Regions from separate parts of the Sulfitobacter sp. R86518 genome, predicted to be linked through region 1. Evidence: riboswitches for the same ligand, from Rfam matches in the RefSeq annotation. Region 1 holds a riboswitch; the other holds the start of a gene.
The links. Region 1 has a riboswitch for thiamine pyrophosphate ahead of thiD (bifunctional hydroxymethylpyrimidine kinase/phosphomethylpyrimidine kinase). Riboswitches for the same ligand answer to the same signal wherever they lie in the genome.

Region 1 (15,213 bases):
GAGCCGCTTTAGAAAAACCCTCGCGTGAATGGAATAAACCTTCCGCCCCGTCCTTGCGATGACGGGGCGGAAGGTTAGGTGCTGTAGACAAGAAACAACACCGCAAAGGAGTTTTCCATGACCGAGGCATTATTCACCCCCCTGAAGGTCGGTGGCATCGAGGCCGCGAACCGCATTGTGATGGCCCCGCTGACCCGCAGCCGCGCCAATGACGACAGTGGCGAAGTCGGCGACATGCACGTCGAATACTACGCACAGCGCGCCGGTGCCGGGATCATCATCACCGAAGCGTCCCAGATTAGCGCCGAAGGCAAAGGCTACATCAAGACCCCCGGCATCTACACCGAAGGGCAGGTTGCTGCCTGGAAAAAGGTGACGGACGCGGTGCACGCCAAGGGCGGCAAGATCGTGATCCAGCTGTGGCACGTGGGCCGGATCAGCCATGTGGACATCCAGCCTGACGGACAAAAGCCCGTCGCCCCCTCGGCCATCGCGGCAGAGGTGAAGACCTTTACCAAAGACGGTATGACCCCGACATCTGAACCGCGCGCGTTGGAGTTGGACGAGATGCCGCGCATTGTCGCCGATTATGTCCACGCAACCAAGATGGCGCGCAAGGCAGGCTTTGACGGGGTCGAGGTCCACGGGGCGAACGGCTATCTGCTGGACCAATTCCTCAAGACCTCAAGCAACAAACGCGAAGACGCCTATGGCGGGTCGGTCGAGAACCGCGCGCGGCTGCTGTTCGAAGTGCTGGACGGTGTTGTAAACGCATGGGATGGCGATCACGTCGGCCTGCGCCTGTCGCCTTTCTCGCCTGCGAACGGCATCGCGGATAATGACCCGCAAGAGACGTTCACCTACGTCGTGGATGCGCTGAACAAATACAATCTGGCCTATCTGCACATGGTCGAAGGCTCGACCGGCCAGTCGCGCGATCTGGACAGCGGCGAAGATCTTGGCAAGCTGCGGTCGCTGTTCAACGGCGTCTACATGGCAAATAACCTTTATGACCGCGACATGGCGATCGATGCCGTGGCCAGCGGCAAGGCTGATCTGGTGGCCTTTGGCCGGCCCTATATCGCCAACCCCGATCTGGCAAAACGGCTCGAACTTAACGCACCGCTGAACGAGGGGGATACGAAAACCTTCTATGCCGGTGGCGAAGAGGGCTATACCGATTATCCCTTCCTCGAAGAGGTCGCGGCAGAGTAAGCTCGTTAAACGCGAAAAAGCACATATCCGGCCCGTTTTCTGTCATTCGGGCCGGTTAACCATGGTTCTTGGCGGTTTTCGCGGATAATCATGCGATCCGCGCTTGTCTGTCCGCCGGTGGCGGTTCATTCTAGGGCGACCCTCACGCCAGATGGCCCGCATACGAACGGATCACAGCATCATGGGGATTGAAACAGGCGGGTAGGGTCCCCAGATATCCTACTCAGAACAGGAGATGAACGAACGGTCGCCTAAGATAGGGGCCAGTGTCATCTTGCAGTATAAGGAAAAGAGCATGTTAGAGCCTCTGAACGCGTCCTACCCGGTATTGCCTTTGCGCGATATTGTGGTGTTCCCCCACATGATTGTACCGCTTTTCGTGGGCCGCGATAAATCTGTTCGCGCCCTCGAAGAAGTCATGGCCGATGACAAGCAGATCCTGCTGTCGAGCCAGATTGACCCCGGCGTGGATGACCCCGATTCCGATGGTATTTTCAACACCGGCGTCCTGGCGAATGTCTTGCAACTGCTGAAGCTGCCCGACGGCACCGTAAAGGTTTTGGTCGAGGGTCAGGCGCGGGTGCGCATCACGGAATACCTCGAAAACGATAGCTTCTTTGAAGCCTCTGCCGAATATCTGACGGAAGAGCCCGGTGACGAGACCACCACTCAGGCGCTGTTGAAATCCGTCGCCGAAGAGTTTGAGCGTTATTCCAAGGTCAAGAAGAACGTCCCCGAAGAAGCGCTGTCGGCGGTGACCGAAGCGTCCGAGCCTGCACGTCTGGCCGATCTGGTCGCGGGGCACCTCGGCATCGAGGTCGAGCAGAAACAAGACCTGCTTGAAACCCTGTCCGTCTCCGAGCGGCTCGAGAAAGTATACGGGCTGATGCAGGGCGAAATGTCCGTTCTGCAGGTCGAGAAAAAGATCAAGACCCGCGTCAAATCCCAGATGGAGAAGACGCAGCGCGAGTACTACCTGAACGAGCAGATGAAGGCCATTCAGAACGAGCTTGGCGATGGTGAGGATGGCAAGAATGAAGTCGCGGAACTGGAAGCCCGCATCGCGGACACCAAGCTGAGCAAAGAGGCCAAGGAAAAGGTCGACGCCGAGCTGAAGAAGCTCAAGAACATGTCGCCGATGTCTGCCGAGGCCACCGTGGTGCGCAACTACCTCGACTGGATCCTGTCGATCCCGTGGGGCGTGAAATCGCGCACCAAAAAAGACCTCGCCAAGGCGCAGCAGGTGCTGGATGATGATCACTATGGCCTTGAAAAGGTTAAAGAACGCATCGTCGAATATCTTGCGGTGCAACAACGCTCCAGCAAGCTGAAAGGCCCGATCATGTGCCTTGTCGGCCCTCCCGGTGTGGGTAAAACCTCGCTTGGGAAGTCTGTTGCCAAGGCGACGGGGCGCGAATTTATTCGCATCTCGCTGGGTGGCGTGCGTGACGAATCCGAGATCCGCGGTCACCGCCGGACCTACATCGGCTCCATGCCCGGCAAGATCATTCAGGCGCTGAAAAAGGCGAAAACCACGAACCCGCTTATCTTGCTCGACGAAATCGACAAGATGGGTCAGGATTTCCGTGGCGACCCTGCGTCGGCCATGCTCGAGGTGCTTGATCCGGAACAGAACGGCACATTCGTCGACCACTACTTGGAAGTGGAATACGATCTGTCGAATGTCATGTTCCTGACCACGTCGAACAGCTACAACATGCCCGGGCCTTTGCTTGACCGGATGGAGATTATCCCCCTGTCGGGCTATACCGAGGATGAGAAGCGCGAGATCGCGAAACAGCACCTTGTGGCCAAGCAGGTCAAGAACCACGGTTTGAAGGCAAAGGAATTTGCCATCGAAGACAGTGCGTTGACCAGCATGATCCGCTACTACACCCGCGAGGCCGGCGTGCGGAACCTTGAGCGCGAGATCGCCAAGGTTGCGCGGAAATCGCTGACCAAGATCGTCAAGAAGGAAGCCGACGAGATCACCGTGACGGGCGACAACATCGAGGATTTCCTCGGCGTGAAAAAGCACCGCTACGGCTTGGCCGAGCTTGAGGATCAGATCGGCGTCGTGACCGGATTGGCCTATACTTCGGTTGGGGGCGAATTGTTGCAGATCGAAGCCCTGCGCCTGCCGGGTAAAGGTCGGATGAAAACCACCGGTAAGCTCGGCGATGTGATGAAGGAATCCATCGACGCGGCCAGCAGCTATGTGCGGTCGATCAGCCCCAAGATCGGGGTGAAGCCGCCCAAGTTCGACACGCTGGATATCCACGTCCACGTGCCCGATGGTGCGACGCCGAAAGATGGCCCCTCTGCCGGTCTGGCGATGGTGACATCGATCGTGTCGGTGCTGACCCAGATCCCCGTGCGCCGCGATATCGCGATGACGGGGGAGGTGTCCTTGCGCGGGAATGCGATGCCAATCGGCGGCTTGAAGGAAAAGCTGTTGGCGGCGCTGCGTGGTGGGATCACAACGGTTCTCATCCCGACCGAGAACGAAAAGGACCTGCCGGATATCCCGGATAACGTGAAAGAAGGGTTGACCATCATTCCCGTCAAACACGTGTCCGAGGTGCTGAAACATGCGCTGGTCCGCGAGCCCGAAGCGATCGAATGGGATCAGGAGGCAGAAGATGCCGCCGCAGCCGCCGCGCTGGCCCGTCGCAATGCTGCAGGGGATAGCGCGACAGCGCATTAAGCAACGATCAAACCGACATCAGGCCGCCCTTCGGGGCGGCCTTTTTCGTGGGCACGTCCCCGATTTTCGCGCAGGACTGCGTCAGCCCCAAGCACCGCTGGATTTCCCCCGGTGGCCCCGCTAGGGTTTGGTGAAACCTCCCCAACGGACGAGACGTCAAATGGCCACGCCCAAGAAAACCACAACGCCTAAAACAGCCGCACCCGACACCGCCGCAGCACCCGCTGTGGTCGAAGCACCGCGCCCTGTGATCCTCGGCCCTGTGATGCGCAAGAAAGAGCTGATCGACACAGTGGTCGAAAGGTCGGGCGTGAAGAAGCGCGATGCGAAACCCGTCGTTGATGCCATGCTCGCCGTATTGGGCGAAGCACTGTCGGACAGTCGCGAGCTGAACTTGCTGCCGTTCGGCAAGCTGAAAGTGATCAACGAGAAAGAGCTGAAAAACGGCAAGATGATCCGCGTCAAAGTGCGGCAGGTGACACAGGGGCAGGGCGGCGGCGATACCGCTGATCAACCCGACGACTGAGGGCGAAAATCGCTCAAGATCTCTGGCGCAAAGCTACGACGCCCGCAGCGGCCCTTCACCTTGGTGAGGGGTTTTGTCGTATCAAGGGCTGCACCTTGTTGATGCCACAGGCTGCGCAGGCAATCCCTTGACATCAAACGCATAAAACCCCGTCGCCGTCGGCGCAGGTTGCGTTGGTAGAACTGAATTGTGGTGGTGGAGTGGTGGGTCGTGAGAGGCTCGAACTCCCGACATCTTCGGTGTAAACGAAGCGCTCTACCAACTGAGCTAACGACCCGGTAGCGCTCTACTACCCCAAGGTTCAGCCGGGGTTCAACCCCATTTTTGCCGCCCCGGTGATTATTTTCGATTTTTTTCTGACGACGCCCCAAATCAGCGGCGATTCACACGGTAACAGTGCGTTTTCAAACGGTTTTGCCGCCTCCGGCAGATTGCGACGGGGCGAATCCCTGCGGTTCCGTTACCCTTGGGGAAGTCACCGCGCTGAAATCGGCGGATGACCGATAGACGGGCTGTGTTTGGCGCGCTACTCAAGGCACAGTCACGTAAAAGGTGGGAGAGCCTTTTGCATATATTCAGCAAGCCCTTGCAGCAGCAAGGCACCGGGGCCGACCACAATTGCCGGCCCCATAGGAGGAGGAATTCATATGGCCGTTCAGATTGATCCGACCAGCTACCGTAACCTGGACATCAAGGCGCATGACGATGGCGTCTGGGTGGTGACCCTGAACCGTCCCACGAAACGGAATGCCCTGGACATCGACACGATCGAAGAGCTGGTCACCTTCTTTTCCGCCGCACCGCGCGCTGGTGTGCGTGCAGTGGTACTGGCGGGCGCGGGGGATCACTTTTGTGCCGGGCTTGATCTGATCGAACACCATGACGAAGACCGCAGCCCTGCCGATTTCATGCACGTCTGTTTGCGGTGGCACGAGGCGTTCAACAAGATGGAATACGGTGGCGTGCCCGTGATTGCTGCATTGCAAGGGGCCGTTGTCGGCGGCGGGCTAGAGCTTGCCAGCTCTGCCCATGTGCGGGTGATGGACCAAAGCGCGTATTTCGCGCTTCCCGAAGGCCAGCGCGGGCTGTTCACCGGCGGGGGGGCTACGATCCGTGTGACCGATCTGGTCGGGAAGGCGCGGATGATCGACATGATGCTGACCGGGCGCGTCTATCAGGGGCAAGAGGCCGTCGATCTGGGCCTCGCGCAGTATATCGTCGAAGGGTCCAGCATGGACAAGGCGATGGAACTGGCGCGCAAGGCGGCGCAGAACCTGCCGCTGTCGAACTTTGCGATCTGTAGCGCGGTGAGCCATATGCAGAACATGTCGGCGATGGATGCCGCCTATGCCGAAGCTGTGGTCGCCGGTGTGGTCAATACGCAGCCTGACGCACGCGCGCGCCTTGCGGCCTTTGCTGACAAAAGCGGCGCGCGGGTGCGGCCGAACGCGGAATAGCAAGTCGTATGGATCACGCGCGGGTGCTGCGCGTGATCCCGCTTTCGCTGCGCCCTTCGGCATAGCGGGTCAGTCGTTGCGCCAGCAGCCCGACAGAGAGATGCAACAGCACTGTCAAACAGGCGAGCATGATCAACGCGGCGAACATCAGGTCGATCTTGGCACGGCCATTGGCCAGCAGCATCAGGTAGCCCAGCCCCTTTGACGCGCCGACCCATTCGCCAATCACCGCGCCGATCGGCGCATAGACCGCCGCCAGCCGCAGCCCCGTCGCAAGGCTTGGCAGCGCGTGAGGGATTTGCACGTAGCGCATGAACCGCAACGGCCGCGTCCCCATCGATTGCGCCAGATCGCGGTAGCCATCAGGCACGCGGGTCAGCCCGTCGTGAAAGGCCGATGTCACTGGGAAATAGATGATCAACACCGCCATCACGATCTTGGACCCCATGCCATAGCCGAACCACAGCGTCAGCAACGGGGCCAGCGCGAAAACCGGCACGGCTTGGGTAAAGACCAGCAGCGGCAGCAGCAAACGCTCTGCCGTTTTGGACAGCGCCAGATGGATCGCGGTAACAGCCCCCAAGGCGGTGCCGATCAGCAGCCCCAGCAGCACCTCGACGGTGGTGACCCATGCGTTCTCGATCAGCGTCTCACGGGCGCGATAGGCCGCCTGCGCCACGCGCCACGGCGAGGGCAGGATATAGTGCGGCGCGTCGGTCAGCAGCACCGCGCCCTGCCAAAGACCAAGCCCCAGCAGGATCGCAAGCAGTATGTCGTATCGCCTCATGCAGGCACCCCCCGCAGATGGGACAGCAGCGCGCTTTGGCAGGCCCAAACCTCGGGCGCGGTGACGGGGCGCGGCGCGGGAAGCGCGGGGACGGGCCAGCTTTGCGCGCCCGTGGCAGAGAGGATCAGGATGTGGTCGGCCAGCCGCGCCGCCTCGGCCGGATCATGGGTGACCAGCAGCACGGTCCGCCCGTGCAACAGCTCTGCCGCGAGCTCTTGCATCGCGGCGCGGGTGCCCGCGTCCAGCGCCGAGAACGGCTCGTCCAGAAAGACCACCGTGCGATCCTCCAGCAAGGTCCGCGCCAGCGCTGCCCGCTGCCGCATCCCGCCCGACAAGGCGGCGGGTTTCTTATGGGCATGATCCTGCAGACCGACCCGCGCAAGCATGGCGGAGGCACGGTCCCTGTCAGGCGTGGTCCCCCGCAGCCGGTCGCCGATCATGATGTTTTCGATCACCGTAAGCCAGGGTAACAGCAGGTCGGATTGCGCCATATAGCTGATCCGCCCCGCCAGTGGTTGCCCGTCAGAGGCGGTGATCGTGCCGTCAAATGCGCCGCCCGTCTCAAGCCCCAGCAGCAGCCGCAACACCGTGGATTTGCCCACCCCCGACGGGCCGAGCAAGCAGGTCCACGCCCCCGCGGCGAGGGTCATATCCATGTCAAACAGGGGGCGCGCGTCAATCCGGTGTTGTCCCGCCAGACGCAGCGCGGGCGGCGGGGTCATGGCAGGTCCAGCCCCATCTGCCAAAAGCCGACCTCTAGCCGTGTGGCCGTGGAAAAGCGGTTCTGCAGTGCCGCGCGACGGGGGGCGGTTTCAAGGTCACCGATCCGCCGCGCAACCGCCGCGTCGACCATCGCGCCCACCGTCTGGGACAGCGCCTGATAGTCGGGGTCGGCGTAGGTCTCGATCCACTCGGCATAGGGCGTGTCGGCGCTGCGGGTCTGGGCCAGGCGCTGCCCGATCTCCCCATAGCCCATGACGCATGGCAGCAGCGCCGCCATCAGATCAAGGAAATCCCCCTGCATCCCGGCATCCAGCACATAGCGCGTATAGGCGAGGTTGGCGGGGGCTTCCGTCGCGGTGAAAAGCGCCGCTTCGTCGATACCCGCCGCAGCACAGGTGCGGATATGCAGCGCCATCTCGTGATTGACCAGCGCATCCACCGTGGCGGCGCAGGTCTTCATCTCTTCCATCGTTTCCGATTTGACCACCGCCATCGACCAAGCGCGAGAGAAATGCACAAGGAAAACATAATCTTGGATCAGATAGTTCACAAAGCAACGGCGCGGCAAGCTGCCGTCGCGCAACCCTTCGACAAAAGCATGGTGGGTATAGTCTTGCCAATCCGCCGCCGCAGCAGCGCGCCAAATCGCGAAGCTGCGGCCATAGTCCGGCGCGCTCATCGGGCGGTCACATCAATGGCGATGGTCGACACAGGAGAGATGTCGGGGATCAGACCCGCGTCATGCAAGAACGTCTCGAATGTGGCGTAGCGTCCGGCATCCATCGCCGTGGGGCGCAGGGCGAAACGGGGCAGCGTGTCTTTCCACGCGCGGGCATTCAGCTCGTCCTGCAGATCGGCAGAGGTGGCGGCGAAAACCTCCCAGCTTTCTTCGGGGTGGTTCACGATATATTGCGTCGCTTTCTCGGTCGCGGCCAGAAACCGCGCGATCATGTCCTTGTCCATCGTGTCGCGGTTGGCGACGTAGATCAACTCGTCATACGGCGGCAGACCCTCTTCCTCGACGTAGAAACAGGTGCCATCGACGCCTTCGATATCCATCTGGTTCAGCTCGAAATTGCGGAAGGCCCCGATGACCGCATCCACCTGACCGGACATCAACGACGGTGACAGCGACCAGTTGACGTTTACCAGCTCCACATCATCCAGCGACAGCCCGTGATGGGTCAGGATCGCGCCAAGCACGGCCTCTTCGACACCGCCGACAGAGAATCCGACCTTTTTGCCCGCCAGATCCGCAGGAGAAGCGATGGGTCCATCGGTCAGCGCCAGCAGGCAGTTCAGCGGCGTGGCCACTAGCGTGCCGACCCGTTGCAAGGGCAGACCTTCGTGGATTTGCAGGTGCAACTGCGGCTGATAGGAAATCGCAAGATCTGCCTTGCCTGCGGCGACCAGCTTGGGCGGGTCGGAAGGATCGGCGGGTGCGATGACCTCTACGCTCAAGTCCTGTTCGGCGAAGTATCCTTTTTCCTGCGCCACGATGATCGGCCCGTGGTCGGGGTTCACGAACCAGTCCAGCAGCAAGACCATTTCGTCCTGCGCCAGCGCCGGGCCAGAGGTCAGCGCCAGCGCGGCCAGAATGTTACGAAGTTTCATCGGTTTGTCCTTTCAACGGGGAAGGCTCGCCCATGGCGAGCAGGGTAATGGGGCCATGCCAGTAGCTGGCCAGATGGGTCGCCGCCTGCCACGCGCGCAGGCCCGAACGGCAGGCGATCACCGCGCGGGGCTGATGTGTCGGGCGGGGAGCGTTGCGGAGGAAATCGGGCAGGGTGATGCGCCGCGCTGTGGGTGTCGCGGCTGTGGGAGCCTCATCCGGCCCGCGCAGATCGACGACCCAATCGCTTGCGCGGATCTGCGAGGGCGCGACAAATCCGAAACCGTGGTCAGGCTCCGGCGCGGTATCAAAGCGGAAGCCGCCAAAACGATAGGAGGCAAGATCAAAGCTGATCAATTGCCCCAGAGGGGACGGCGACAGTCCAAGCAGGCAAGCCAGCGCCATCTGTGCTTGTGCGGCACCGATCGTGGCGACAACCGGCCCCATCACTCCCGCCGTGTCGCAGCTCGCCGCGCGGTCCGGCAGATCGGGGAAGACCGCCCGCAGCGACGGCGCGCCGCCGCAGAACCCGCCGACATAGCCGCCAAACCCAAGGGCCGAGGCGCTGATCAAGGGCAGACCCGCGTTCAGGCAGTGATCCGATAGCACATAGCTTGCTGCGAAGCTGTCGGCGCAATCCAGCACGAGCATCGCATCATGGCACAGCTTTGCCACGGTATCCGGCCCAAGGGTCACGGGGTGGGCCACCACGGTGCACGCGCTGTTGCGCGCGGTTAGGGCGCGGGCGGCAGCGGTGACCTTGGGCGTGCCGATATCGGCCTCGGTAAACAGGGTCTGGCGGTGCAGGTTTGACAGGGCCACGTCATCACCGTCCACCAGCGTGATATGCCCCACACCGGCCCCCGCCAGCAGGGGCAGTACCGGTGCCGCCAGCCCGCCCGCGCCGACCACCACCACCCGTGCCGCCGCCAGCGCCTCTTGGCCCGATGGGCCGACCTGCGGCAGGATCATCTGGCGGGCATAGCGGGTCATCGAGTTGCCCCCAGCCATGCGGTGATGCGATCTTCGGGCGAGGGGTTCAGTGTGATGTCGGTCACCGCCGCGACGCAATCGGCACCGGCATCAAAAGCACCCGCCGCGCGGTCGACCGACATGCCACCGATGGCCACAAGCGGGGTCTGCCCCACCCGCTCACGCCAGTCGCGCAGACGGTCCAGCCCCTGCGCGTGCCACTTCATCTGCTTCAGGATCGTCGGGTAGATCGGGCCGAGGGCGATATAATCGGGCCGCAGGTCCAGGGCGCGGGTCAGTTCGGCCTTGTCGTGGGTACTAATGCCCAAACGTGCACCCGCATTGCGGATGGCGGTGAGGTCGGCGCTGTCCAGATCCTCTTGTCCCAGATGGATAAAATCACACCCCTCGTCGAGCGCGATACGCCAGTGATCGTTGATCACGAGGGTACAGTCGTGTTTGGCGCAGATCGCCTTGGCCTGCCGGATGTCGCGCCGCAAGGCAGGGTCGGGCGCATCCTTGATCCGCAGTTGCACCAGTTTGATGCCAAGGGGCACCAGCCGTTCCAGCCAGGCGGCGCTGTCGAAGATCGGGTAGAAACGGTCAAGGGTCATTCCAGAAACGCCTTTCCGATCAGGGGGGTAGAGGGCGCGGCCATATCGCGGGGCGGCATCGGGTCCGCATCGGCGGCAAGCTGTCCGGCGCGGATCGCGGTGGCAAAGGCCTCGGCCATGGCGGCGGGGTCACCGGCTTTGGCGACAGCGGTGTTCAGCAACACCGCGTCAAAGCCCAGCTCCATCGCTTGTGCGGCGTGCGAGGGCAGGCCGATGCCCGCGTCGATCACCAGCGGCACGTCCGGAAAATGCGCCCGCATGGCGCGCAGCCCGAAAAGGTTGTTCAGCCCCATCCCCGACCCGATGGGCGCGCCCCAGGGCATCAGCACCTCGCAGCCCGCCCGCAGCAATCTATCCGCGACCACAAGGTCTTCGGTGGTGTAGGGAAAGACCTGAAACCCGTCCTCGCTCAGGATGCGGGCGGCCTCGACCAGACCGAAGACATCGGGCTGCAACGTGTCCTCCTCGCCGATGACCTCGAGCTTGATCCAGCGTGTGTCGAACACCTCGCGGGCCATATGGGCGGTGGTGACGGCCTCTTTGACGCTGTGACATCCGGCGGTGTTGGGCAGCACATGGACGTCAAGCGCGCGGATCAGTTCCCAGAAGTCCTGACCGGCGCGATCCCGTCCGCTTTCGCGCCGCAGCGATACGGTCGCCACCGCCGCCCCGCTGCGCGCAAAGGCTTCTGACAGCACCTTGGGCGAGGGGTATTGCGCGGTGCCCAGCATCAGACCATTGGCAAGGGTTTCTCCGTAAAAGGGGCGCATCTTAGCCTCCTTGCATGGGGGCGAGCACTTCGATGCTGTCGCCGGAGGACAAGTGGTGGCTGGCCCGCAGGCTGGCGGGGATAAAGCTGCCATTGACGGCGGTAGCGACTTTCGCGCCGCCAAATCCTTCGGACTCTAGCAGGGCGGCAAGCGTGGGCGCCTCATTGTCGAGCGGGGCACCGTTAAGCTGTAGTTTCATGGAAAATCTCCGGTGTTTTGGCTTCAAGGATCAGGTCAGCCACCATGGTCGCCAGCGCGGGGGCGAGCAGGAAACCGTGGCGATACAGACCGTTGGCGCGGATCAGATTGCCCTGCCGTTCGATGCGCGGCAGGTTGTCGGGGAAGGCGGGGCGGCTGTCGACGCCGATCTCTAGGATCTCGGCCTCGCCAAAGGCGGGGGACAGTGCGTAGGCTGCGCTCAGCAGTTCAAGCACGGACCGCACGCTGGCATGGGCACCGGCGCGGCCTTCGACCATTGTGGCCCCGAGCATGTAAATCCCGTCACCGCGCGGTACGAGGTAGATCGGCACACGTGGGTGCAGCACGCGGATGGGGCGGGTGATCGCGATATCGGGGCAGGACAGCAGCGCCATTTCCCCTTTCACGCCGCGCAACTCAGGCAGATCGGCGCGCGCGTGATAGCCGCGGCAATCAACGACGAGGCCGCCTTGCGCCAGCGCTTCGGGGGCGGCCTCGCCCTGTTCGAAACTGGCCCCATCGGCCACCAGCCCGCGCCACAGCTCTGCCAGCGCAATGCGGGGCGACAGGTGGGCCTCGGTCTGGAAATAGAGCCCTTTGGCAAAGCGGTCGCCAAGGTCGGGTTCAAGCGCCGCAATCTCTGCACCCGTCAGGGTTTGGTGGCTTGTCGTGCGGCGCGCAAAGCGGGTCAGATCGCTGCTGTCCCGCGCCGGAGAGATCACAAGTGACCCGCGTCGGTGCAGCGATGTGGTGTGTTGGTCCCACCAATCCGCCGCCCTTTGGCCCAGCCGGATCACCGGTTCCTCGGCGCTTTCACCTTCGCAAAACGGGGCGAGCATGCCGCCAGCCCACCAAGAACACCCTTGCGGACCGGGCTGGCGGGCTCGGTCGATCAGATGCACGCGCATCCCGCGATCCAGCAAGACACGCGCGATACACAGCCCCGCGACGCCCGCGCCGATGATGGTGACCTGCGTCATGACCAGACCGCGTGGAAGTGATGCACTGGCCCGTGGCCCGTGCCGATATCGAGTTGATCCGCGGCGATGATGGCGCGGTGCAGATAGTCATGGGCGGCCTGTACCGCCGCGCCAAGGGGTTTGCCGTGGGCCAGCCCCGCAGCGATGGCCGCGGCGTAGGTGCATCCCGTCCCGTGGGTATTGCGCGTGTCGATGCGCGGCGCGCTGAGCCATGTGACACGCTCTGCGGTGACCAGTGCGTCGCTACAGATATTGCCCGCGCTATGGCCGCCCTTCATCAGCACCGCCTTCGGCCCCATCTTTAGCAACGCGCGGGCCTGCGTGACCATCTGGTCGGCGCTGTCAGCCTCGGGCTGGTTCAACAGGCGGGCGGCTTCGGGCAGGTTGGGGGTCAGCAGATCGGCGCGCGGCAGGATATCCGCGACCAACGCTGCGACGGCGTCTTCTTGCAACAGCGCATCGCCGGATTTTGCGATCATCACCGGATCAACCACGACGGCCCCCCGAAACGCGGAGAGCGCAGCGGCCACCGCCTGAATAATCTGCGGAGAAAACAACATGCCCAGTTTGATCGACTGCACCGAAAGATCGGACAGCACCGCATCGATCTGGGCCGCGACGATGGGGGCGGGGATCTCGTGTACCGCGCTGACGCTGCGCGTGTTCTGCGCGGTCACGGCGGTGATCACGCTGGCGGCATAGACACCATTGGCCGACATCGCCTTGATATCGGCCTGAATACCGGCACCGCCGCCGCTGTCGGAACCGGCGATGGTCAGGGAAATGGGGGTCGTCTTAGTCACATGCTCGCCTTTCGGTGGTGGGCAAGCAGACGCAAGAATGAGCTTTGTGGCGTGGACCCAAGGCCGTTGCACAAAGATACCCGTTCCCTACGCCGGTATTGCCCGGATCAGGTTCGACGGGTCGGTGCACGCACCTCTCAGCCCCCTAGGGCACCCCGACGGATAGATGTTGGAACTGCGGCCCCCGTGGGGGCGTGCAGCGTCGTTGCCTTAGGCGTAGCCAAGTTCGGCAAACGGTGCAAGCCGCAAAATATTCAACCAAGGGTGGCGATATTTTGGGCAAAACGGGCGCGGTTTGGACAGCCCTCCTGACGCTTGTCAGCCGAAACAACGCCTCGTAACCCAAAGCAACGTAACGTCACATTTCCCATATTCTGGGGCGTTAACCCTTTGGCATCAGCAAACTAGGGGTGATCGCGCAAAGACCCCGCGCGGCTGCGGTATCAAGTTCTGTTCTGCGGTATTGGCATCGAAATATCTTGCCCCTAGGCTGATTGACAGATTGAGTCGGATACCCTCGGGAGGAGGGGGCCGACACTCGGGAGGATGCGTTTTCTGGCCCGTTTTACGGGTCATTCCGGACGCGTCGCGACAAGCATTGGGAGGTGCTGCGTGACATCTGCAAAGATCACATCTGCGTCCTGCGCATGGGCATCCGTAGTTTTTGCGGTGCCTGTGATCCTGCGATCCCGAACAATCCAAAGATGTACAACAGGGAGAGAGACCACATGAAGAATATGACACGTTTTGCCAAGGCCGCTGTCGGGTCCTTTGCGGTATCCATGGCGCTTTCGGGCGTCGCGATGGCGCAGGAGTATGAGTGGCCGCGCATGCTCGTGATTGCCACGCCGGGCACGTCGACAGGCAGCTTTGCCTCGACCAACGGTTGGGGGCCTGCGTTGCAAAAAGAAACCGGCACCACCGTGCGGATCGTTCCCGAAGACAGCGAGCCCATGCGCTACAAACGTTTGACCGACCGCGAAGACATCGCGATCGCGTCGGTTTCCGCGTCGGAAATGGCGTTGCAAGCGGAAGGGGTCGGCGGCTACGCCTCGGCGAAACCCATGCCGCAGCGGATCTTGTGGCACCACAACGACACCCCTTGGGGCTTTGTTGTGGCTGGCGATTCCGAGCTTCAAAGCCTTGAAGACATCGGCAAAGGCGGCGTGCGCGTCACCTCGGGCGTGTTCTCGCCCGCGATTGTCTCTGCGATCACCCAGGCCCTGCCTGCCTTTATCGGCATGACGCCCGAAGAAGCACAGGAAAAGATCGAATTCGTCCCGGCCTCCAGCTACGGTGAAAACTGTCGTTCGGTTGTCGAGGGGAAGTCCGATGTGGCCTATTGCTCGCCGATCTCTTCCGTTCTGTCCGAAATGGAAGGCGCGCCGGGCAGCATTCGCTGGCTGCCGATGGATCCCGCCAACACAGAAGGTTGGGACGGCTACCTCAGCTACCGCCCCATGACGATCCCCTCGACCATCTCTATGGGGGTGAGCACCGCCAAGGGTGTCGAGTCCATGACGTCGAACTTCGTCTATGCCGTGCCGGTCACCGCAGAAGAGGATTTCGTCTATAACATGGCGAAGTGGATGAATGAATCCCACGACAACTACAAAGGATCGCACGCGCTGGCGACCCGCATGTCGCTGGAGCATTTCCGCAACTTCCTGGATGCAAACCCGATCCCTGTGCACGAAGGCACGGTGAAATACCTGCGTGAAATCGGGGCGTGGACCGAAGAAGACGATGCCTGGAACAACGAGGCCATCGAGAAGATGGACGCGTGGATCGCGGCACGCAACGCCGGCATGAAAGAGGCGATGGAGCAGGGCGTCGAGATGAATTTCGA
Region 2 (15,213 bases), 1.3 Mb from region 1:
CTTGGTCTCGCAGCGTTTCTTGAGCTTGGCCCCGCGTTCGTAAAGCGAAATGCTTTCATCCAGCGCCACATCGCCGCGTTCCAGCTGGCCCAGAACCTTTTCCAGTTCGGCCATCGCTGCCTCAAAGCTCATCTCTTCTACCGGAGTATCCGTCATTGCCGTGAATCCCATCAATCAAACTTGGCCTGACCATAGCCCGCCCGCGCCATGGCTTCCAGTGACCGTGCCGATTTCTTGGGCGCAAATTCTCTTACGCCACGACACCACATTTACCGCCAAGGCAGCGGGTGATCAGTCGGGGGCGAGCATATAGCCCGCGCCGCGCACGGTTTGCAGATAGCGGGGCTGTTTGGGATTGTCTTCGATCTTGCGGCGCAAACGGGTGATCTGCACATCGACAGCACGTTCCTGCGCCTGCCCGCGGTCACGGCCCAGTTCCTCCACCAGTTTTGACCGGCTAAGCGCAGCACCCGGTTGGGCCGCGAAAATGCGCATCAGCTGGATTTCGGTGGCGGTCAGCCGCACCAGATCGTCGCCCTGCCACAGCTCTCCGCGTTCGATGTCATAGCGGATCGGCCCCATCGACAGCACCTTGGGCGCGGTATCAGCCACGCGGGTGTCGGGCATACGCCGCAGGATCGCGTTGATCCGCAACAGCAGCTCTTTGGGTTCAAACGGTTTGGCAAGGTAATCATCCGCCCCCGCTTCCAGCCCTTCGATCCGGTTGCCCGTCTCGCCCTTGGCGGTCAGCAGCAGGATCGGCGTTTGCATGTCTTCGCGCAGGCTGCGGGTCAGGCTTAGACCATCCTCGCCCGGCATCATCACATCCAGCACGATCAGGTCAAAATCCAGCCCCGCCAGAATACGCCGCGCATGGGCGGCATCGCGGGCCGAGGTCACAAGGAATCCGTGCCGCATCAGGAACTTCTGCAGCAGCGTGCGAATACGTTCGTCGTCATCGACGATCAGCAGGTGTGCGTCGGCCTCGTTCACGCGCCGTTTTCCTTCAGACGGGTGTAACAATGGTGCATTTCGGGGTCCATCATCGCCTCTAGCACGGTGCGGAAACCGGCGACCGCCTCGGGGCCCGCGTCGCGGAACGCACTGCGCATCCGCATCCGTTGTGCATCAGACAATGTCTGTTCGAGCGCGCGCCCGGCGTCAGTCAGATACAAGTGCCGCTCCCGCTTGTCTGCTTTTCCCACTTGGCTTTTGACAAGACCATCGGCGATTAGCGTGCGCAATACACGATTAAGGGATTGTTTTGTAACACCCAAAATCCCCAGAAGGTTGTTTACCGTTGTGCCCGGCGCCCGGTTGATAAAGTGGATCGCACGGTGGTGCGCACGGCCATAGGCCATATCCACAAGGATCTTGTCAGGGTCGGCTGTAAAACCGCGGTAGGCAAAAAACATCGCCTCGATCCCCTGCCGCAGCTGTTCATCCGTCAGGAACAGCAGGTTCTCGCCCGTGTGTGATGATGGGCCGCGTCCGTCTGCCATTATACTCTCCCCTTGCTGCGCCAAGAGCTTACGTCAGCGTTATTGACTTTCCAAGAGTCAAAGGCTATCGAATCCCATGTTTTGCGTAATTATATGTCTGCACGCAGCGGGTTTCACGCAATTTTCATAAATCCCGAGGTGCTTTGAGGAAGGATACATCATGGACGGCGCATACGACGATCGCGACGGCAAAATCTGGTTGGACGGTAAAATGGTCGATTGGCGCGACGCCAATGTCCACATCCTGACCCACGCCATGCACTATGCGTCATCGGTGTTCGAGGGCGAACGCTGCTACAATGGCAAGATTTTCAAAGGCCGCGAGCATTCGGAACGGCTGCGCAAATCGGCGCAATACCTCGACTTCGAAATCCCGTATTCCGTGGACGAGATCGAAGCCGCAAAATACGAAATGCTCAAGGCGAACGGCTGGACCGATGCCTATGTCCGTGCGGTCGCGTGGCGTGGTGCCGGCCCCGACATGGGGGTCTCGGCGGCGCGCAACCCTGTACGTCTGGCCATCGCGGGCTGGGAATGGGGCAACTATTACGGCGACGCCAAGATGAAGGGCGCCAAGCTCGACATCTCGAAGTGGAAGCGCCCGTCGCCCGAAACGATCCCCGTGCACGCCAAAGCAGCGGGCCTGTATATGATCTGCACCACCTCCAAACACGCGGCAGAGGCCAAGGGCTGTTCCGACGCGCTGTTCATGGACTACCGTGGCTATGTGGCCGAAGCGACCGGCGCGAACATCTTTTTCGTCAAGGACGGCGAAGTGCACACGCCACTGGCCGATTGCTTCCTCAACGGGCTGACCCGTCAGACCGTCATCGGGATGCTCAAGGAAAAGGGCCTGACCGTGCACGAACGCCACATCATGCCGGAAGAGCTGGAAGGCTTCGAGCAATGCTGGCTGACCGGCACCGCGGCCGAGGTCACACCCGTCGGACAGATCGGCGACTACACCTTCGAGGTCGGCGCGCTCACCCGCGAGATTTCGGAAGACTACGAAAAGCTCGTCCGGTCCTGAACTGCCCCATCAAAACAAACGGCGCGAGGGGATCTCCCCCCGCGCCGTTTTCATATCCGCGCCTGCGGTGCAGCACGTCGTATTAGTAAAGCGCGACCGGATTGATCATCGCCTGTACCGTGCCCTTGATCAGCGGCTGCCCGAGCACAAACATGAACTCTTGCACGCCTTCCGCGACCAGCGGGCCTGTGTTCATCGTCTCCAGAATATAGATGCCGTTATCCTTGAGCAGCGTGACATGGCCATAGAACACCTTGTCCCCCTCTTTCGGTGGAATGGCTTCTAGGCCCCATGTGTCTGCGCCCACGGCCATCGGGTTCATCGATGCCATAAACACCGCGCCTTCGTTATTCAGCCCCGGTTCGGTGGACCCCCAGGCCGTCGGGTCGCTTTCCATCATGCCGTCGGTCCAGCCCGTGTGAAACAGCACGATATCACCTTCGTTTACCGTGATCTGCTGCGCCTCCATCGCGGCGGTAATCTCTGCCTCGCCAAAATGCTCACCGGCGGCCAACACATCTTTGCCCATGTGCTTGGCCATATCGATGATCACGGCGCGCCCGACCAAGGGCGGCACGGCATGCGTTCCCAACTTGGTCAGGCCGCTGATCGCCGAGATTTCCTTTTCGTCCAGGCAGTTATAATACATCCCGTCTTCGCCCAGATGCCCAAGCCCGTCCAACTGCGACCCGATACCGATCCAGGTTTGCAGCAGATCGTCGTTATAATTGCCCTCGTAGCCAAAGGACGACAGCTTTTGGCCGCCGTGCTGGTTCGGCTGGACCACCTGAAGGCTCAGCGAACGGGGCGGGAAGGCAGGTGTATCCGGCCCGATCACGATCCCGAGCGGCATCGATTTGCCCTGCTTGATCAGCTTGGCGGCCTGCAACGTGCGCTCGGTCGAGATCAGGTTCGCCGATCCCAGCTGGTCGTCAGGGCCCCAATGCGAATGGTCACAGTCTTGCGCCCATGCGGCAGATGCCCCGACGCCGATGGACACGGCAGTTGCGATAATCTTGGTAAATTTCATCTTTCTTCCCTCCCAGAAAACAGGGTGCAGCACCGACGGGATATCCGCTGCTCCACACCCTAGAGGGTTAGGCTAACATGAAATTCAATCAGGGCACGTAATTTCAACCGGTCAGCTGGGCGTTCCCTGCGGCGTGCTGCTGGCCTTGGATTTGGATCGATCCAGTCCCAACTGCCGTTCCCGCCAGATGATCGCGGCACCGCCGGCGATGACCAGACCGGCACCGATTAGGATTGCAGGCGTCGGGATTTCGCTGAAAAGCACCCAGCCGATCAACACCGCGAACAGCATAGAGGCATAGTCGAACGGGGCCAGCATCGACACCGGGCCAAAGCGGTAAGAGGCCGTGATCATGATCTGTGATACCCCGCCGATCATGCCCGACAGGATCAACAGCGCCGAGACTTGCCAACCGGGGTTCACCCACCAAAGCGGCTCCCAGTTGATCACCATGCCTGCGGGCAGCGTGAGGAACGACAGGCAGGTTGCGGTGAGCGAGAAATAGAACACGATGGCCGCCGTGCTGTCGGTTTGCACCAATCGGCGCACGTGGATCTGGACAAGCGCGCGCATGATCGACGCGGCAACCACCATCATCGCGCCCAGCATGGCAAGCTGCGACACACTATCCCCGCCTACGGTAAAGCGGGGGTACAGAACGATCAGCACGCCGATCAACCCCACGGCCACCGCAGACAGTCGGAACACACGCACCTGTTCGCCCAGGAATATCGCGGCGAAGATTACCGTGAAAAGCGGCGTGGCATAGCCGATCGCGGTGACCTCTGGCAGGGGCAGCAGGCTAAGCCCGGCAAAGGTCAGCGCCATCGCCGTGGTCCCGAAAACGCCGCGCCAGACGTGACCCATCAGATTGCTGGGCTTCAGCCCGTCGCGCAGGTCGCCGCTTTGCCATAGCCACAGGATGATCATCGGGAAGGCAAAGAACGACCGGTAGAACACCGCTTGGGCGGCGGGCACGGTTGCCGTCGCGATCTTGATGAGGGCCGCCATGACCGAGAACAGAAAGACTGCCCCCAGTTTAAGGGCGATGGCCCGGCCGGGGCGGTGCTCTGTCGTGGTGCTTTGCATGGCGCATGCTTGCGCCTGCAGGTTTCAAGTTGCAAGACCCCGCGTCAACTTGCGCGTCGTATTCCCGCCAACATGCGGAAAATCCAAGCGTTCCGCGCGACTTAGCCGATGATGCCGCGGTTCTCGCCAACCTGACCGCGGTGCAACAGCATATGGTCAAGCAGGACGCAGGCCATCATCGCTTCGCCCACCGGCACGGCGCGGATGCCAACGCAGGGGTCATGGCGGCCTTTGGTAATGATCTGCGTATCTTCGCCGGATTTGGTGATTGTCTTGCGCGTGGTCAGGATGCTTGACGTTGGCTTGACCGCGAAACGCAGCACGATGTCCTGACCGGTGCTGATGCCGCCCAGAATACCGCCCGCGTGGTTCGACGAATAGACAGGGCCGTCGGGGCCCATGCTGATCTCGTCCGCGTTCAGCTCTCCGGTCAGCATGGCGGCGGACATGCCTTCGCCAATCTCCACGCCTTTGACGGCGTTGATGCTCATCATCGCGGCGGCAAGATCGGTGTCGAGCTTGCCATAGACCGGCGCGCCAAGGCCCGCGGGCACGCCGCGCGCTGTCACCTCGATGATCGCACCGACGGAGGATCCGGATTTGCGCAGACCGTCCAGATACGCCGCCCACTCTTCTGCCGCTTTGGCGTCGGGCACCCAGAACGGGTTTTGTTCGATCTGGTCCCAATCGAACGCATCGCGGTCGATCTTGTGGGGGCCCATCTGCACCATGTAGCCGGTGATCTGCACATTCGGCGCAATCGCCTTGATCGCTTCGCGCGCAAGTCCACCCGCCGCCACACGCGATGCGGTTTCACGTGCCGAGGACCGCCCGCCCCCGCGATAATCGCGGATGCCGTATTTCTGGAAATAGGTGATGTCGGCGTGACCGGGCCGGAACTTGTCCTTGATGTCGCCGTAATCTTTCGACCGCTGGTCGGTGTTCTCGATCATCAGCTGGATCGGCGTGCCGGTGGTGACACCTTCGAACACGCCCGACAGGATGCGCACCTCATCCGCCTCGCGGCGTTGTGTGGTGTATTTGTTCTGGCCGGGTTTGCGCTTGTCCATCCAGTGCTGGATCATCTCTTCGGTGATCGTCACACCGGGAGGGCAGCCGTCCACCGTGGCCCCCAAAGCAGGCCCGTGGCTTTCGCCCCAGGTGGTCACGCGGAAAAGATGGCCAAAGCTGTTGATCGACATGGGCGGTGCTCCTTTGGCGGTGATCCTTAACGGGGGCTGCACCATGCCTCAAGGGGTTTCACCTTGCGCGCGGGCGACAGGCGTTCTACCGATAAGACACCTCGGGGGGCCTGACAGGCTGAGATGTGCGCGCACGGACCCGTTGAACCTGAACCGGTTAACACCGGCGGAGGGAAGGTCTGGATACACCTCCAACGCTTTCTGACGCCGCATTTTGGAGGATGCCATGAAGTATCTTACACTTGCTGCCACCACGCTTTTCGCCACGCAGGCATGGGCCGAGACGCCCGAACTGGTGGTCTATACCTACGACAGCTTTGTCGCCGAATGGGGCCCCGGCCCTGTGATCGAAGCGGCCTTCGAGGCGGAATGCGCTTGCGATCTGAAATTCGTAGGCATGGGCGATGGCGCGGCGCTGTTGGCGCGGCTCAAGCTGGAAGGCGCGCGGTCTGACGCCGATCTGGTGCTGGGTCTTGATACCAGCCTGATCGCGGCGGCCAAGGAAACAGGGTTGTTCGCGCCCGCCACAGTGAACGCGGATTATGACCTGCCGGTCACATGGGAAGACGACAGCTTTGCCCCCTATGACTGGGGCTATTTCGCCTTTGTCCATAACGCTGATCTGACCCCGCCCGCGAATTTTCGCGCGCTGGCCGACAGTGACCTCAAGATCGTGATCCAGGACCCGCGGTCCTCCACCCCCGGTCTGGGCCTGCTGATGTGGGTCAAGGACGCTTATGGCGACGAGGCCCCTGCGATCTGGGAAGGTCTGGCAGATAACGTCGTGACCGTGACCAAGGGCTGGTCCGAAGCCTACGGCCTGTTTCTTGAAGGCGAGGCCGACATGGTGCTGAGCTATACCACATCCCCCGCCTACCACCTGATCGCCGAAGAGGACGCGACCAAAGCCGCTGCCGCTTTTGACGAAGGCCACTACATGCAGATCGAAGTGGTCGGCAAGCTGGCGGGCAGCGACCAGCCCGAGCTGGCCGATCAGTTCATGCAGTTCATGGTATCGGACGCGGCGCAATCGGTGCTGCCCACGACCAACTGGATGTACCCTGCCGTCACGCCCCAAGGCGGGCTGCCCGAAGGCTTTGAACAGTTGATCGAACCGGGCAAGGCGCTGCTGATCCCAAACGATGACGTGCCCGCCCTGCGCGAGGAAGCATTGGCCGAATGGCTCTCCGCGCTGTCGCAATAAGCACGAAATCCGGCGTCAGCGCCGCCATTCTGGTTGCGGCGCTGATCCTTGCTGCGGTGGGGGCGGTGCTGTGGCGGGCCGAGTTCGGCAGCGGGCTTGGCCCGGCCGATTGGTCCGCGATCCGGTTTACTGTGCAACAGGCCGCGCTTTCCGCCCTGCTGTCTACCGTGCTGGCGATCCCTGTCGCCCGCGCCTTGGCGCGACGGCGCTTTGTCGGGCGCGGGTTGCTGGTCACGCTGCTGGGGGCACCGTTCATCCTGCCGGTGATTGTCGCCGTGCTGGGGGTGCTTGCGGTCTTTGGCCGCGCGGGCTGGCTCAATGCGGCGCTGGCGGCGGTCGGATTGCCCGGCATCACGATCTACGGGCTGCACGGCGTGGTGCTGGCGCATGTCTTCTTTAACCTCCCACTGGCCACGCGGCTACTGTTGCAGGCGTGGCAGACCGTGCCCGCGGAACGGTTCCGGCTGGCCGCACAGCTTGGCCTGACCCCGCGCGCGGTATTTCGCAGCATCGAGCTTCCCCTCCTGCGGCAAATCCTGCCCGGCACCGCAGCGTTGATCTTTGTGATCTGCCTGACCAGCTTTGCGGTCGCGCTGACCCTCGGCGGCGGCCCCCGCGCCACGACGATCGAGCTTGCGATCTATCAGGCGTTCCGTTTCGACTTTGACCTGAACCGTGCAGCCCTGCTGTCGCTGGTGCAGCTTGGGCTTGCGGGCAGCACCGCCGCGCTGGCGCTGTGGATCATCCCCGCGATCAGTCTGGGCGGCGGGCAGGACCGACCCCTGCACCGCTGGGACGCACGTGGTGGGCTGCAACGCGGGCTCGACGCGCTGTTCATCACGTTGGCGGCGGGGTTTCTGCTGCTGCCCCTGACCTCGGTCGTGCTGCGCGGGGTGATCGGCCTGCCGCAAATGCCCGCCAGCGTGTGGCAGGCAGCGGGCACCTCACTCACCGTGGCGCTGATCAGCGTGGTGGTTTTGCTGGCCTTGGCCCTGCCCCTTGCCGGATGGATCGCGACCCGCGCCCGCGGCGGGGTAGAGGCCGTCGGCCTCTTGGGTCTAGCCGCCTCTCCGCTGATGATCGGCACCGGCTGGTTCATTCTGATCAATCCTTTCGCCAGCCCCTTTGCGCTGGCCCTACCCGTCACGGCGCTGGTCAATGCGCTGATGGCCCTGCCCTTTGCCCTGCGTATTCTGGTGCCCCGACTGCGCGACACGGTGCAGATCTATGGCCGGCAGGCGCAGATGCTGGGACTGACCGGATGGCCGCTTTGGCGCTGGCTGATCCTGCCACGCTTGCGCCCGCAGATCGGCTTTGCCGCGGGGCTGACCGGTGCCCTGTCGATGGGGGATCTGGGGGTCATCGCCTTGTTCGCCGACCCCGACAGTGCCACCCTGCCGCTGCAGATGTACCGGTTGATGGGGGCCTACCGGATGGAGGCCGCGGCCGGTGCGGCCCTGATCCTGCTGGCGCTGTCGCTTGGGATTTTCTGGATATTCGACAAGGGAGGGCGCTGGCATGCTGACGCTTGAGACCGCACAGATCACCCAAGGCAGCTTTACCCTGCACGCTGACCTGACCCTAGCGCCCGCGCAGACCTATGCGGTGATCGGCCCCTCGGGTGCGGGGAAATCCACCCTGCTGGGGGCGCTTTGCGGGTTCATTCCGCTCAGGTCCGGCAGGCTGCTGTGGCAGGGCAAGGACATCACCCAAGCCGCCCCTGGTGCGCGGCCGATGACGATGCTTTTTCAGGATAACAACCTCTTTCCCCATCTCAGCGTGATGCAGAATGTGGGGCTGGGGCTGCGCCCCGACGTGCGGCTCGGCACCGCGGAACAAACCCGTGTACACGAGGCGCTCGATCGCGTCGGGCTTCAGGGGATGGCTGCCCGCAAGCCTGCCGAGCTTTCCGGCGGGCAGCAAAGCCGTGTGGCCCTCGCACGGGTGCTGGTGCAAGCCCGCCCGCTTGTGCTGCTCGACGAACCCTTTGCCGCACTTGGCCCCGCCCTGCGCAACGACATGCTGGATCTGGTGGCCGCCCTCGCCGCAGAGACCAAAGCCGCGTTGATCATGGTCACCCACGCCCCCGAGGACGTGCGCCGCATCGCAGATCAGGTGATCTTTGTCGAAGGTGGCACCGCGCATCCGCCGCAGCCTGCCGCAGCGCTGATGGACAACCCGCCCGACGCGCTGCGCGCCTATCTGGGGTAATCAGAAAATAACGGCGTAAAAGGTCAGCGATGTCAGCAGGATCGTCAGATACCCCAGCAGCACATAAAGCCCGTCACGGGTGAACAGACCGAAGGCGAACAGCGCCACCGTCCCGCCCCCGAAGGACGACGCGAAGGGCACGAATTCAAGCAAGGGCCAACCCACAGGCAGGATCACGCAGGTCACCAACGTCAGCAGACGCATCGGGCCTGTCGTCAGAAACTGGAGCCTTTTGCCCGAGTGGCGATCAAAAAACGCCGCAGGCTTGCGCAGCCACCGCACGCAGAACAGCAACCGCGATGACTTGACCTCCCGGCGCAGCAGGAACTGCGGCAACCACAGACGTTTGCGCCCATAGACCGCCTGCGCCGACAGCACGATGATCACCATCGCCATGAAACTGGACACACCAAAGACACCGGACAGCGGCGACACCAACAGTAGCGCGGCCAGCAGAATGAACGGAAGCAGGGACCGCTCTCCGAATTCGTTCAGCACATCGTTGATCGTGACCATTTCGCGGCTGGCCGCTTGCTCCATCCCGTCCAGCAGATGGGTGAGGCTACGCTCCTCGATATTGTGCATATACCCCCCAAAGGTCAGCTGTCTTGTGCAAGCAATGCCGCCAGCCCGGCCCGATAGGTGGGGAACTGCGGTGCCCAGCCTAACGCCTGCTTGATACGGTCGTTCCGAACCTTCTTGCTTTCCGCGTAAAAGCTGCGGGCCATGGGGGTCATATCGGCCTGATCAAAGGGGATCGCGGGGGGCACGGGCAGGCCAAGCAGCTCTGCCGCGTGGGCGATCACGTCTTGCGGCGGCGCGGGGTCATCGTCGCACAGATTATAGACCGCGCCCGGGTCGGGCCGCTGCAAGGACAGCTCAAGCGCTTGGGCAATATCCTCGACATGGATGCGAGAGAAGACCTGCCCCTGCTTGATGATCCGCCGCGCCGTTCCGGCCCGTACCTTGGCAAAGGGGCCGCGTCCGGGGCCATAGATCCCTGCGAGGCGAAAGATATGCAGCGGCAGATCGGGGATCGCCTGCCACCGTGCCTCTGCCGTGACACGGGCGCGTCCGCGCTTGGTCGAGGGCGTCAGCGGCGTGTCCTCGTCCACCCAATCGCCGTCGTGGTCACCGTAAACCCCCGTTGTCGACAGGTAGCCGACCCACCGCAGATCGGGCGCGGCGCGAATGACCGCATCCTCGACCGCATTCAAAACCGGATCGCCTGCGCTGTCCGGTCCGGCCGAGACGAGCACATTGGGAAACTGCGCGATCAACGCCCCCAGATCGGCCCCCGGCCAGACGACGGGTTCAACGCCTGTGTCCGCGATGGCATCTGCCTTGTCGGGGCTGCGCGTGGTGCCGACGATGCGCCAGCCCTGCGGCACCAGCCGTGCGGCGAGGGCGCGCGCGCTAAAGCCATGCCCGATCGACAACAGGGTTTTCTCCATGAGGCGTCCTTTCTATGTGGTGGGGGTCCGGGGCAAGGCGATCCGCTGCCCCTCGGGGACCAATGCATTCATCTGCGCGATATGTTCCGGCAGGCATTTGGTCAGGAAGTCGTACGTCTGGACCACATGCGCCCGCGCCGCAGGCCCCAGATGCGCATAGGCCGCCGGATTGCCCAACACTTCCGCCACCTGATCGCCCAGCGCATCGGGATCGAAGAAATCGCACAGCAGACCGGTTTCGCCGTGGGTAATCGCCTCGCGCACGGGGGCCACGTCAGAGCCGACAATCGTCGCGCCCATCGCCATCGCCTCGAGCAGGGACCACGACAGCACAAATGGCATCGTCAGATAAAGATGGCAGCGGCTGATCTGAATAACCCTCTGGTAATCCTCGTAGGACAGCTTGCCCAGAAAATGCACCCGCGACCAATCGACGTGCTTGCCCACCTCTGCCTCCATCTCGGCGCGCAGTCCCCCGGGGTGTTTGCTTTTGCCGCCATAAGAGGTGTCGTTGCCCCCCACCACCAACACCCGCGCATCGGGGCGTTGTTTCAGAATGCGTGGCAATGCGCGCATGAACACATGAAAGCCCCGCGTGCGTTCAAGGTTGCGCGACACAAAGGTCAGCACCTCGTCATCCTTGGTCAGCGCGCGATCCATCCGCCCCAGCTTGAGCGTCACCGCCGGATCGGGGCGCAGGTGGTCTGTGCGTATCCCGTCGTGGCAGACATAGAGCTTGCGGTGAAAGCTTTGCGGGAAACGGTCACGCTGCCAGTAGGTCGGGCTGAGCCCGACATCGACGGTTTCGATATTGGCCAGCGGCACGGCATTGCGCGCGTGCAATAGAAAGGGGGTATTCTCGGTCACGGGGTCTTCGGGGTCGAACCCCACAGGGCCGCCGGTATCGCTGTAGTAATACTCGAAGAAGCCGATGATCGGGACATCGGGCCAGATCTGCTTGAAAAACGTCAGCTCCCCCCAGCCCACATGCCCCACCACGATATCGGGCTTGAACCCTTCGCGGGTCTCGATCTGTTTGGCCGCGCGGGCGGCCCCCAAGCCGTTGCCGGTAGATTCCTCCCAGTTCTTCGACAGCCCATATGCATTCTCTGCCGGTCTGTGGTGCGCCTTGTAGACCCGTGTCTCGACGCCATCAAAACGGGGCGGGTTTTTGCGTTGGGTCAGGAAATAGATCTGGTGTGTGCGTTGATCGGCCAGCCATTGCACCAGTTCGCGGTATTGGCCGGGCATATTCTGGTGCACAAACATGATCTTCATGGGGTCGCCTTATGTCCTGTCGGTTGCAGACAGTTAGCCCAGTCGGCACGGACAGTGCAAACGCCACGGCGCTGGACGGCTCTGGCTTGAACCTCGGGCGATCTTCGTGTCAACGTCAGGTATGAAAGAACACACATTCCCCTCGTGGCCCGATGTGGCCGATCAACTGGTCGCTGTTGCGGCAGGACGCAGTGCTGCGGATACGATTATCACCGGCGGTATCTGGGTCAACGTGCACACGCGCGAAACCCTGCCGGACCATGATATCGCGATCAAGGCGGGGCGCATTGCCTTTGTCGGGCCGGACGCCAGCCATTGCAAAGGCGACACGACCAAGGTGATCGAGGCAAAGGGCCGCTATATGATCCCCGGCCTGTGTGACGGGCATATGCACATCGAAAGCGGCATGCTGACACCGGCGGAATTTGCCCGTGCTGTGATCCCCCATGGCACCACGTCGATGTTCACCGACCCGCATGAGATCGCCAATGTGCTGGGTCTGGAAGGCGTGCGCATGATGCATGACGAAGCCCTGATGCAGCCGGTGAACATCTTCACCCAGATGCCGTCCTGTGCGCCCTCTGCCCCCGGTCTGGAAACCACCGGCTTTGAAATCACGGCAGAGGATGTCGCCGAGGCCATGCACTGGCCCGGTATCATCGGTCTGGGCGAGATGATGAACTTCCCCGGTGTGACCGCGGGCGACCCCAAGATGCTGGCCGAGATTGCCGCAACGCAACGCGCGGGCAAGACAGTGGGCGGGCACTATGCCTCACCCGATCTGGGGCCTGCCTTTGCGGCCTATGTGGCGGGCGGCCCTGCGGATGATCACGAGGGCACCTGCGAGGCGGATGCCATTGCGCGGATGCGTCAGGGGATGCGGTCGATGATCCGGCTGGGGTCCGCGTGGTATGACGTGGAAACACAGATCACCGCGATCACCGAAAAAGGGCTGGATTCGCGCAACATGATCCTGTGCACCGATGACTGCCATTCCGGCACCTTGGTGAATGACGGTCATATGAACCGCGTGGTGCGCCATGCCATTGACTGCGGCTGCGATCCTTTGGTCGCGCTGCAAATGGCGACGATCAACACCGCGACCCACTTTGGGCTGGAACGCGAGATCGGGTCGCTGACGCCCGGGCGGCGGGCCGATGTGATCCTGACCTCTGACCTCAAGACACTCCCCATCGAGACGGTGATCGCGCGGGGGCAGATCGTGGCCGAGGATGGCGCGTGTCTGGTAGACTGCCCGCATTACGACTGGCCGCCCCATGCGCGGCAGACCGTCAACATGGGCAAAGCCCTTGGCGCGGATGATTTCCAGATCACCGCACCTGCGGGGGCCAATGCCGTCACCGCCAATGTCATCGGCGTGGTCGAGAATCAGGCCCCCACCCGCGCGCTGAAATTCGAGCTGCCGGTGACCGAAGGCCGCGTGCAGTCCACGGGCGAAGTGTGCCAGATCGCGCTGGTCGAACGGCACCGCGGCACCGGCACTGTCGTCAACGCACTTGTGTCGGGCTTTGGCTATCGGGGGCCGATGGCGATGGCGTCCACCGTGGCGCATGACAGTCACCACATGATCGTGGTGGGCACCGATACCGAGCATATGGCGATGGCCGCGAACCGTCTGCGCGAGGTTGGCGGCGGGATCACCATCTTCAAGGACGGGGCAGAGCTGGCCATGGTCGAGCTGCCGATCGCTGGCCTGATGTCCGACAACCCGGCCTCCGACGTCGCCGCCAAGACCGAGGCGATGATGCAGGCAATGCGCGACTGTGGCTGCACGCTGAACAACGCCTATATGCAGCATTCGCTTTTGGCGCTTGTTGTCATTCCCGAATTGCGCATCTCTGACCTCGGCTTGGTCGATGTGCGCAGTTTTGAATTTATTCCTTTGTTAGAGCCTGTTTCATGACCAGAATCCTTACCCCAGACGCCCGCCCCGCCGAACAGTTCACCGATGCCGCTGCCGCCGTTGCGCGGCTGATCGAGCTATACAGCCAAGCGACAGGCTTTCTGAGCGCGCATTTCCAGAAGGCGATGGACAGCGCCGCCCCGGAAACGCGGATCAGGGCCTTCTACCCCGAGATCCGGTTTACCACCTCCAGCTATGCGCAGGTGGATTCACGGCTGTCGTTCGGCCATGTGTCGTCCCCCGGCACCTTCTCGGCCACGATCACGCGGCCAGAATTGTTCAAACATTACCTGACACAACAAATCCGTCTGCTGATCGAAAACCACGGCCAGCCCGTGACCATCGCGGTATCCGACACGCCAATCCCCGTGCATTTCGCGGTCAGCAATGACGACAGCGTGACGATCCCGCAGGAAGGTGCCGCGGATTTCACCCTGCGCGATGTGTTTGACGTGCCGGACCTGAGCACAACCAATGACGACATCGTCAACGGCACCTATCTGCCGCTGGACAACGTGCGCCCGCTGGCCCCCTTCACCGCGCAGCGCGTCGATTATTCGCTGGCACGGCTGACGCATTACACCGCGACCGATCCCGAACATTTCCAAAGCCACGTGCTGTTCACCAACTACCAGTTCTACGTCACCGAGTTCGAGGAATACGCCCGCGCTATGTTGCGTGACCCCGATAGCGGCTACACGTCCTTCGTCTCTACCGGCAATGTCGAGATTTCGGACGGCGACGCGCCGCTGCCTGCGTCGGTCAAGACTCCGCAGATGCCGACCTACCACCTCAAGCGCGCGAACGGGTCCGGGATCACGCTGGTCAACATCGGCGTCGGCCCATCCAACGCGAAAACCGCGACCGACCACATCGCCGTGCTGCGGCCCCATGCGTGGCTGATGGTCGGCCACTGTGCCGGTTTGCGCAACACACAGGCGCTTGGGGATTTCGTGCTGGCGCATGGCTATCTGCGCGAGGATCACGTGCTGGACGACGACCTGCCGGTCTGGGTTCCGATCCCCGCGCTGGCCGAGATCCAGATCGCGCTGGAGGACGCCGTTGAACAGGTCACCCAGCTTGAGGGCTACGAGTTGAAGCGGATCATGCGCACGGGCACCGTTGCCACCATCGACAACCGCAACTGGGAATTGCGCGATCAATCCGGTCCGGTGCAACGGCTCAGCCAGTCGCGCGCCGTGGCGCTGGATATGGAAAGCGCAACGATTGCGGCCAACGGCTACCGCTTCCGGGTGCCCTACGGCACGCTTCTATGCGTCTCGGACAAA

Region 2: linked by a shared signal. The riboswitch ahead of thiB (thiamine ABC transporter substrate binding subunit) and the one ahead of thiD (bifunctional hydroxymethylpyrimidine kinase/phosphomethylpyrimidine kinase) in region 1 are both predicted to bind thiamine pyrophosphate.

The regions. Positions count from the first base shown of each region.
Region 1 covers NZ_JAXHCA010000005.1:1,287,480-1,302,692, forward strand. The annotation lists gene tgt (tRNA guanosine(34) transglycosylase Tgt) at 1-12, shown strand, start outside; gene SJY36_RS07195 (alkene reductase) at 118-1,215, shown strand; gene lon (endopeptidase La) at 1,511-3,922, shown strand; gene SJY36_RS07205 (HU family DNA-binding protein) at 4,083-4,448, shown strand; tRNA gene SJY36_RS07210 (tRNA-Val) at 4,650-4,725, opposite strand; gene SJY36_RS07215 (crotonase/enoyl-CoA hydratase family protein) at 5,096-5,905, shown strand; gene SJY36_RS07220 (ABC transporter permease) at 5,919-6,692, opposite strand; gene SJY36_RS07225 (ABC transporter ATP-binding protein) at 6,689-7,414, opposite strand; gene tenA (thiaminase II) at 7,411-8,094, opposite strand; gene SJY36_RS07235 (ABC transporter substrate-binding protein) at 8,091-9,029, opposite strand; gene SJY36_RS07240 (ThiF family adenylyltransferase) at 9,016-10,038, opposite strand; gene SJY36_RS07245 (thiamine phosphate synthase) at 10,017-10,613, opposite strand; gene SJY36_RS07250 (thiazole synthase) at 10,610-11,383, opposite strand; gene thiS (sulfur carrier protein ThiS) at 11,385-11,582, opposite strand; gene SJY36_RS07260 (FAD-dependent oxidoreductase) at 11,566-12,561, opposite strand; gene thiD (bifunctional hydroxymethylpyrimidine kinase/phosphomethylpyrimidine kinase) at 12,558-13,364, opposite strand; TPP riboswitch at 13,432-13,532, opposite strand; gene SJY36_RS07270 (TAXI family TRAP transporter solute-binding subunit) at 14,093-15,213, shown strand, end outside.
Region 2 covers NZ_JAXHCA010000005.1:24,487-39,699, reverse strand. The annotation lists gene SJY36_RS00930 (exodeoxyribonuclease VII small subunit) at 1-156, opposite strand, end outside; gene SJY36_RS00925 (response regulator) at 292-993, opposite strand; gene SJY36_RS00920 (MarR family winged helix-turn-helix transcriptional regulator) at 990-1,502, opposite strand; gene SJY36_RS00915 (branched-chain amino acid aminotransferase) at 1,663-2,532, shown strand; gene SJY36_RS00910 (cyclase family protein) at 2,615-3,562, opposite strand; gene SJY36_RS00905 (DMT family transporter) at 3,674-4,651, opposite strand; gene aroC (chorismate synthase) at 4,753-5,853, opposite strand; TPP riboswitch at 5,946-6,045, shown strand; gene thiB (thiamine ABC transporter substrate binding subunit) at 6,080-7,057, shown strand; gene SJY36_RS00890 (thiamine/thiamine pyrophosphate ABC transporter permease ThiP) at 7,033-8,589, shown strand; gene SJY36_RS00885 (ATP-binding cassette domain-containing protein) at 8,576-9,268, shown strand; gene SJY36_RS00880 (exopolysaccharide biosynthesis protein) at 9,269-9,853, opposite strand; gene SJY36_RS00875 (SDR family oxidoreductase) at 9,868-10,722, opposite strand; gene SJY36_RS00870 (glycosyltransferase family 4 protein) at 10,735-12,000, opposite strand; gene ade (adenine deaminase) at 12,122-13,924, shown strand; gene SJY36_RS00860 (AMP nucleosidase) at 13,921-15,213, shown strand, end outside.